Regions from separate parts of the Paenibacillus sp. V4I7 genome, predicted to be linked through region 3. Evidence: predicted binding sites of a transcription regulator. Region 3 holds the regulator's gene; each other region holds the start of a gene.
The links. Region 3 encodes NrdR, which represses ribonucleotide reductase genes. Its sites were predicted from a motif close to AACACNATATATNGTGTT; they were not measured.

Region 1 (2,325 bases), 450 kb from region 3:
CTCATGACAACCTTTTTCTTCACTTTCGGATTGGCCAGCAGTTCATCATACATCTCATCGAGATCAATATCATCCAAATGCTTACCATAGGTTTGTAGTACCGTGTAAGGAGCAAATACATGCAGCGGCTTGTTCTCTTCAGCCAACTTGTAAAACTTGTTCGGTACAATGAGACCGATGGACAGTGTCTTCAGGCGAGATTTCTCATCCGCATTAATTTTCTTACTATCTAGGAACTCCATAACGTCCCAGCCGAAAATGTTGTAATAAGCGGCTCCGGAACCTTTACGCTGCCCCATTTGATCTGCGTAGGAGAACGCATCCTCCATGAGCTTAAGAACCGGCATAATACCTTTTGCGGCGTTTTCCACACCTTTAATCGTTTCCCCGCGTCCACGAAGCTTGGACAAGTTAACGGCTACGCCACCGCCAATTTTGGAAAGCTGCATGCAGGTAGCTAGCACGTAGTTAATAGAATTAAGAGAGTCGTCCATCTCCAGCAGGAAGCAGGATACCATTTCGCCTCGGCGGCTCTTACCTGCATTAAGGAACGTTGGTGTCGCTGGTTGCAAGCGTTGTTCCATCATCGATACTGCAAGCACTCGCGCAGTTTCTACGTTCCCACGTCCCAAGTACAAAGCAACAATAGCAACGCGATCCGGGAAATGTTCCAGGTATAAAGATTTATCATCACTGCGTAACGCGTAATCCGTATAGAATTTCGAAGCTGCCATGTAGGAGGCGAACTCGAATTGATTATCGTGGGCCACTTGATAAACATCGTTAACTTCATCTTGCGTATATTTCTCATATACGTTCTCGTAATAGTTATGATCGATCATATAACGAACTTTAGAAGAAGTATCGGGGAAAGTGAGGCTTTTACTGTGGACTTCCTTCATAAAAACTTCAACAGCTTCTTTATCCTTCTCTAGTTGGAAAAAGCCATCCGCTCCGCGTTGCATCAATAAATTATTCAGCTCAATGTGCCGCAATTGCATGTACCCCCTGAACAAATCGTTCTACGTCATTTTTGGTGCCGGATAACTCAAACTTGGTTAACACAGGCACATCGTACTGCTGTGAGATCGTATCTGCGCTTTTGGCAAATCCGTCTCCCCAGTTACGGTTACCACTTGCTGCTACTCCGATAAGACGAGAGGCATTGCTTTCTAGGAAAGAAGCTACCTTCGGAGGAACTTGACCAAAACCGGTTGTATAGGTAACCAGCACGAAGGGCTCGTCCATCTTCATCGCTTCCTCAATTTGAATCGCTGGCATTTTGAGTTTAGCAATAAACCGGCGAACATTTCCCGTCTTCGAATCGTAAGCAATCAGCATGGGCTTCCGTCTCCTAACACTCTCTTATTCTCTATTTAGTACCGCTTATGTAAGTAACCCTATATGTAGTAAACAAATGAATCATTCCGTGCAATTTAAGAGGAATACGCCATGTCTTTTCGACAATATATGCGAATTTCAGGATTACGCGACCTAGGAAAAAGGCGGTAATCACGCGGTTTATCACGGAATTTGATTCTATTTTTTCACAAATTCTAGTAGTTGTGTGTTTCGCTTTTTTTACGATATCTAGTTGATAGATTCAAATTTATATCAATATATTGTGTTTGTCAACGAGCAAAATGGCTCGTTTTGACTATTAAAATACGTAAACCTAGACAGGACGTGGCTCGGAAGGCTTTGAAAATTTATTTTCAATTTTGACTTGAAATTTTCGAATTTGTCGAAAGCAAGACTAGGGCTTTGATCTCACTAGCTATAGATCTATCCCGCCCCAAATACAAGCTCACCAAACCGTCCCAGAGTCCTTCTAAGGTCGTTAATAGCGATGATGCCACATTCCTATCCAGAAGCAAAAAAAGCTATTCACGCGCACACGAGGGTGCCGTGAATAGCCTAATCTTATTTCTTAACCGTTGCGTTTTTGGAAATCACTCATGAATTCAGCGAGCGCTTTGCATGATGCATAAGGAACAGCATTATACGTAGATGCTCTCAAACCGCCTACACTGCGATGACCCTTCAACCCAACAAATCCGTTCTGTTCGGTTTCCTTAATGAACTTCTTCTCCAGCTCTTCATCCTTCAAGCGGAACGTGATGTTCATCGCGGAACGACTGCCCGCATCAACTGGTCCACGGTAGAAACCGCCGCTTTGGTCGATTGCGCTATAAATTAGACCTGATTTCTCAAGGTTATTTTTTTGGATAACAGCTAGTCCACCTTGTTCCTGAATCCATTTCAATACCAGGTTCATCATGTAGATTGAATATACTGGTGGTGTATTGTATAGGGAATTGTTTT
Region 2 (2,325 bases), 240 kb from region 3:
TTCTTTAACCGTAATTTTTAGTGAGTGAGCTAATCTCAAAACGACAGCCCGAGTAATACCATGAAGGATCAAATGGTTAGCTGGGTGCGTGTAAAGCACGCCATCTTTGATCATCATCAAGTTAGAGGCGCTGCATTCTGTGACAGTGCCATTTCGATGCAGCACGACTTCTTGCACTCCATGATCGAGAGCTGCTTGTTTGGCCATGACATTTGGGAGAAGATTAAGCGTTTTGAGATCACATCTCAACCAGCGGATATCCTCAAATGTGATTGCGTTAATGCCATTATGTATCGTAGCAACGGGTCTGCGCACCTCTGTACAGAAGGCAAGCAGAATGGGTTCGACTTGCGCGGGGAACGGATGTGCCCGTGGAGCTTCGCCCCTGGTGATTTGCATATAAACAGTGCCTTCATTTAGACCATTTTTTTCGATAAGTTGCGTGAGAATATGACCCATTTTTTCAATAGTAAAAGGTAGATCTATCCGCACTTCACTAGCGGTTCTTTGGAGTCTCTGCATATGAGCAGCTTGCTCGTAAATTTTCCCGTTATATACTCGGAATACTTCATATATCCCATCTCCAAAATAGTACCCACGATCATCCGGTGAAAGAAAAACGTCTTCCTTGTTGACGAATTCATTTTTAAAGAAATACATATCCAACATCTCCTTTATGCGTTTACTTATGATAACTAGCACTGAATGCTTATCGTAGACATTTAAAATATTAACGAACAAATGTTCTAAAAAGAAATGATATGTGTTATCCTAGTATAGGTTAGCAGAGGAATTAACGATCGTCAAAACGAGCTGCATGACTTCACACATCTAGCTTAGTTGAATGATTGATTTTGGTTATTCTGGGCGCGAAAAAGAGAGTATTAGTAAGTAAGGGTTAGCTAGTATGATTAAGGGTTGTCTTAATAGCGAAATTTGGTTCTTTAGTTATTAGAAGATCAATATATAGTGAGGTATAATGGATTTCGCACACCACATATTGTAATTTTACATAAACTTCATAAAGTAACTTTAATTTTAGTTGTAGCTGAATCTGTAGCTTATTGGGAGGGACTTATGCATGGGGATTGTAGAGTCAAATAAGAGGTTGGATGGTTTAAGCGAGAAAATATTTTTGGATCGTTATGCACTCAAAAATGCAGATACGAGTTTCGCCAAGGTGGGTGATACCGTTCTCGTTTTGACGAAGGATGACCCCAAATTCCCAGCCAAAGAAGTTGGCGAAATTGTGAGTCGTAATGGCGATACCGTTAAAGTAAAAACACGGAGCGGTGAGACTGTTGAATCCGCAGTTGAAAAGCTCACTTTAAATATTGAGAAGACACCAGAAGAAATGTGGGACCGTTTAGCAGGTGCAATGGCATCCGTAGAGGCAACTCCTGAGAAACGTAAAGAATGGACAGATAAATTCAGATACATCCTTGATGATTGGAAGCTTGTACCAGGTGGACGTATTGCTGCTGGTGCCGATGCAAGTGATGAACTGACTCTTTTTAACTGCTATGTTATCCCGTCACCACACGATAGCCGAGGCGGAATTATGAGCACACTCTCGGAAATGACAGAAATTATGTCGCGCGGCGGCGGAGTTGGTATCAATCTGTCTTCGCTTCGTCCACGCCGTTCCGTTGTGAAAGGGGTTAATGGATCATCCAGCGGTGCTGTTTCTTGGGGAGGTCTGTTTAGCTATACAACTGGCTTAATTGAACAAGGAGGCAGCCGTCGCGGAGCACTTATGCTCATGATTAACGACTGGCACCCTGATCTTGAGGATTTCATTACGGTGAAATCAACGATGGGCCAAATTACGAATGCAAATTTATCCGTTTGTGTAAGCAATGGATTTATGAAGGCCGTTAAGGAAGATCTCGAGTGGGAGCTTGTTTTCCCGGATACGACGGATCCTGATTACAATGATAAATGGGATGGCAATTTAGATGCTTGGAAAAAACTAGGTAAAGCTGTCAAGCCTTATCGTACTGTGCGAGCACGTGATGTTTGGCATACAATCATTGAGTCTGCTTGGAAATCAGCTGAGCCGGGTGTTGTATTCTTGGAATACTACAACCAAATGTCCAACAGCTGGTACTTCAATCCGATTATTTGTACGAATCCATGCGGGGAGCAGGGGCTTCCGGCTTGGGGCGTTTGCAACTTATCTGCTATTAATCTATCTAAGTTTTATGACGCGGATAATCATGATGTGGATTGGGCAGATTTGGCCAAAGTGGTTCGTTATTCGACTCGCTTTCTCGATAATGTTATCGATAAGACACCTTATCACTTCGAAGAAAACCGTACGAA
Region 3 (2,325 bases):
AATATTAATCTTGGTTCTTGGTATTTGAGCTGGCTTAAGAAGCATTATAATGGTAATTTAATTTATGCGATTGCGGCTTATAATGCAGGTCAAGGTAATGTGAATAAATGGAAGCAAAATGACGTTTGGGATGGTTCAGAAGAGCATATTAATCAGATTCCATTCGGAGAAACACGTCACTATGTACAGCGGGTACTCTATTATTACGAGAAATACACGAAGCTTTATTCTCAGCAGTGGGGAAAGAAGGATTAGGATTCCGTCTCTACATAAACAAAGAAGCATTGGACTAGCTCCTTTTGGGGGCTTAGAGTCCAATACTTCCTGTTTTAGAGCTCAATAGCTAGGATTCAAGATTACTTGAATTGACCAGCCAAGGATTGCTCTGCGATTTGTACTAAGCGACGAGTGATGTTACCACCAATGGCACCAGCATCACGAGTAGCCATATTACCCATATAACCATCTTGTGGGATGGCGATACCAAGTTCTTGCGCTACTTCGTATTTTAACTGATCCAAGGCTGCGTTAGCTTGAGGAACAACTAAAGTATTGCTGTTACGGTTTTGTCCTGCGCCCATGTCTGTTCACCTCCTTGTCGTTTGGTAATAGTATTGTGTGCATATCTCCTAAGTTCATGACATGTAACATATGGTAATAGATCAAAGAAGAGAAGAGAGAAAGGAGAGATAGCGAATGAAGTGTCCGTTCTGTGACTATTCCGGTACGAAAGTTCTTGATTCACGTTCAGCCAATGAAAACAAATCGATTCGTCGTCGTCGAGAATGTGAGAAATGCGCGAGAAGATTCACCACATTTGAGATGGTGGAAGAAACTCCGTTAATCGTGATTAAGAAAGATGGAAGTAGGGAAGAATTTAGTCGAGAGAAAATATTAAGAGGCTTGATTCGAGCTTGTGAAAAGCGACCTGTATCGATGGAGAGGCTTGAGATGATGGTTTCTGAAGTGGAAATGCAGCTTCGCACCACGGCTCATGCTGAAGTGGATAGTTTAAGCATTGGAGAAATCGTCATGGAACAGCTGTACCCCGTCGATGAAGTGGCGTACATTCGCTTTGCCTCCGTATACCGGCAGTTTAAGGACATTAATATGTTCCTGAAGGAGTTAACGCAAATATTGGGAAAGCATGACACCGGACTTCTCCGGGATAAATAATCGCTAAATATGACAAAAAATAAGAAAAAGACAGCGGGATTCCCGTTGTCTTTTCTCATTTTTTCCCGTGAAATCAACAATTGTGCGATTAAAATATATTTGAAAAAAATAAATCTTTAGACATCAACCGACTGTATTTTTGTGTGCTTTCGTGCATAATTCCTTTATTGAGTGCGTTTGTCCAGTTCACTTCGGAGAAAATGAATAAACCGAATAGCTTCATCTTGGGTTAAAACGTTGTTATCAAACTTAAAGGAGAACATATTCAAAAGATCACTTTCTGGAAGGTGCAAGTTATCAATTAATTGCTGTACATCCATACTCATTCTACCATCCACCGAAATTTTTCCCATCATCTTTGTTCCCTCCTAGTCTTTCTACATGAATCGGACGGAGGCGGTAGCTGGCTGACATTTTGGACATTCACAGAATGCCATTTTAGTCCCTGTAGCTTTGCGTCACCACTTTTCAGTGGTTTTGCCTTTATCGTACCGATTTATGTTTGTAAGAAAACTATATCATATTTACCGATTGAGTTTCCATTAATTACATTATTCGAAGGATGGTTGAAGCATATGTCCGTCAAGTCCAATCAAATTCCAAGCATTTCTTATGAATTAGATATCGTAAAAGTTGCTAACTCTCTCGGAATTGATCAAGATCGCTTATTGGCTTATGTGTATGCAAACTCGGATTCGAAGAAACAATATGAGGTAAAGGAAACCTTTCCCGATTATAAGAGTGGTTGATCATATAAAAAAAGGCATACTTACTTTCTGGGACATTTGCTCTAAGCGGTATTCAGAACGAAATTCATACTTCCATTGGATTTTTCCAATGGAAGTAGCAGACAGATTGCGAATACTTAAAGTGGGAGCTGAACTTTTCAAAAAGTAGTCGAATATGTCTGAGAGATAAACAGTCCACGCAGAGTTTACCGACCTGTGACGCAATGATGAAAAGTATCGTTACAGCATTAAAATGATGATTGAGCTCCCTTGCAACGATGTAAAACATCGTTCCATCAACCTTTTATGAAAAGTTATTCGCCCAATCGCCCTCGTAACGATATAAAACATCGTTGCAGCAATCGTAATGCGACCTCAACTTGAATCTAACGATGAAATACATCATTGCAGCAAAAGTTGC

Region 1: nrdI (class Ib ribonucleoside-diphosphate reductase assembly flavoprotein NrdI) is a predicted target of NrdR. The motif match lies at 1,612-1,629, and genes of this name have one in related genera.
Region 2: QFZ80_RS05865 (adenosylcobalamin-dependent ribonucleoside-diphosphate reductase) is a predicted target of NrdR. The motif match lies at 990-1,007, and genes of this name have one in related genera.

Annotation. Positions count from the first base shown of each region.
Region 1 is NZ_JAUSZD010000002.1:324,021-326,345, reverse strand. Features, by position in the region: gene nrdE (class 1b ribonucleoside-diphosphate reductase subunit alpha) at 1-995, opposite strand, end outside; gene nrdI (class Ib ribonucleoside-diphosphate reductase assembly flavoprotein NrdI) at 982-1,341, opposite strand; gene serC (3-phosphoserine/phosphohydroxythreonine transaminase) at 1,931-2,325, opposite strand, start outside.
Region 2 is NZ_JAUSZD010000002.1:1,009,244-1,011,568, forward strand. Features, by position in the region: gene dat (D-amino-acid transaminase) at 1-660, opposite strand, end outside; gene QFZ80_RS05865 (adenosylcobalamin-dependent ribonucleoside-diphosphate reductase) at 1,082-2,325, shown strand, end outside.
Region 3 is NZ_JAUSZD010000002.1:769,425-771,749, forward strand. Features, by position in the region: gene QFZ80_RS04630 (lytic transglycosylase domain-containing protein) at 1-255, shown strand, start outside; gene QFZ80_RS04635 (alpha/beta-type small acid-soluble spore protein) at 357-581, opposite strand; gene nrdR (transcriptional regulator NrdR) at 697-1,176, shown strand; gene QFZ80_RS04645 (hypothetical protein) at 1,341-1,532, opposite strand; cyclic di-GMP riboswitch class I at 1,572-1,668, opposite strand; gene QFZ80_RS04650 (hypothetical protein) at 1,752-1,925, shown strand.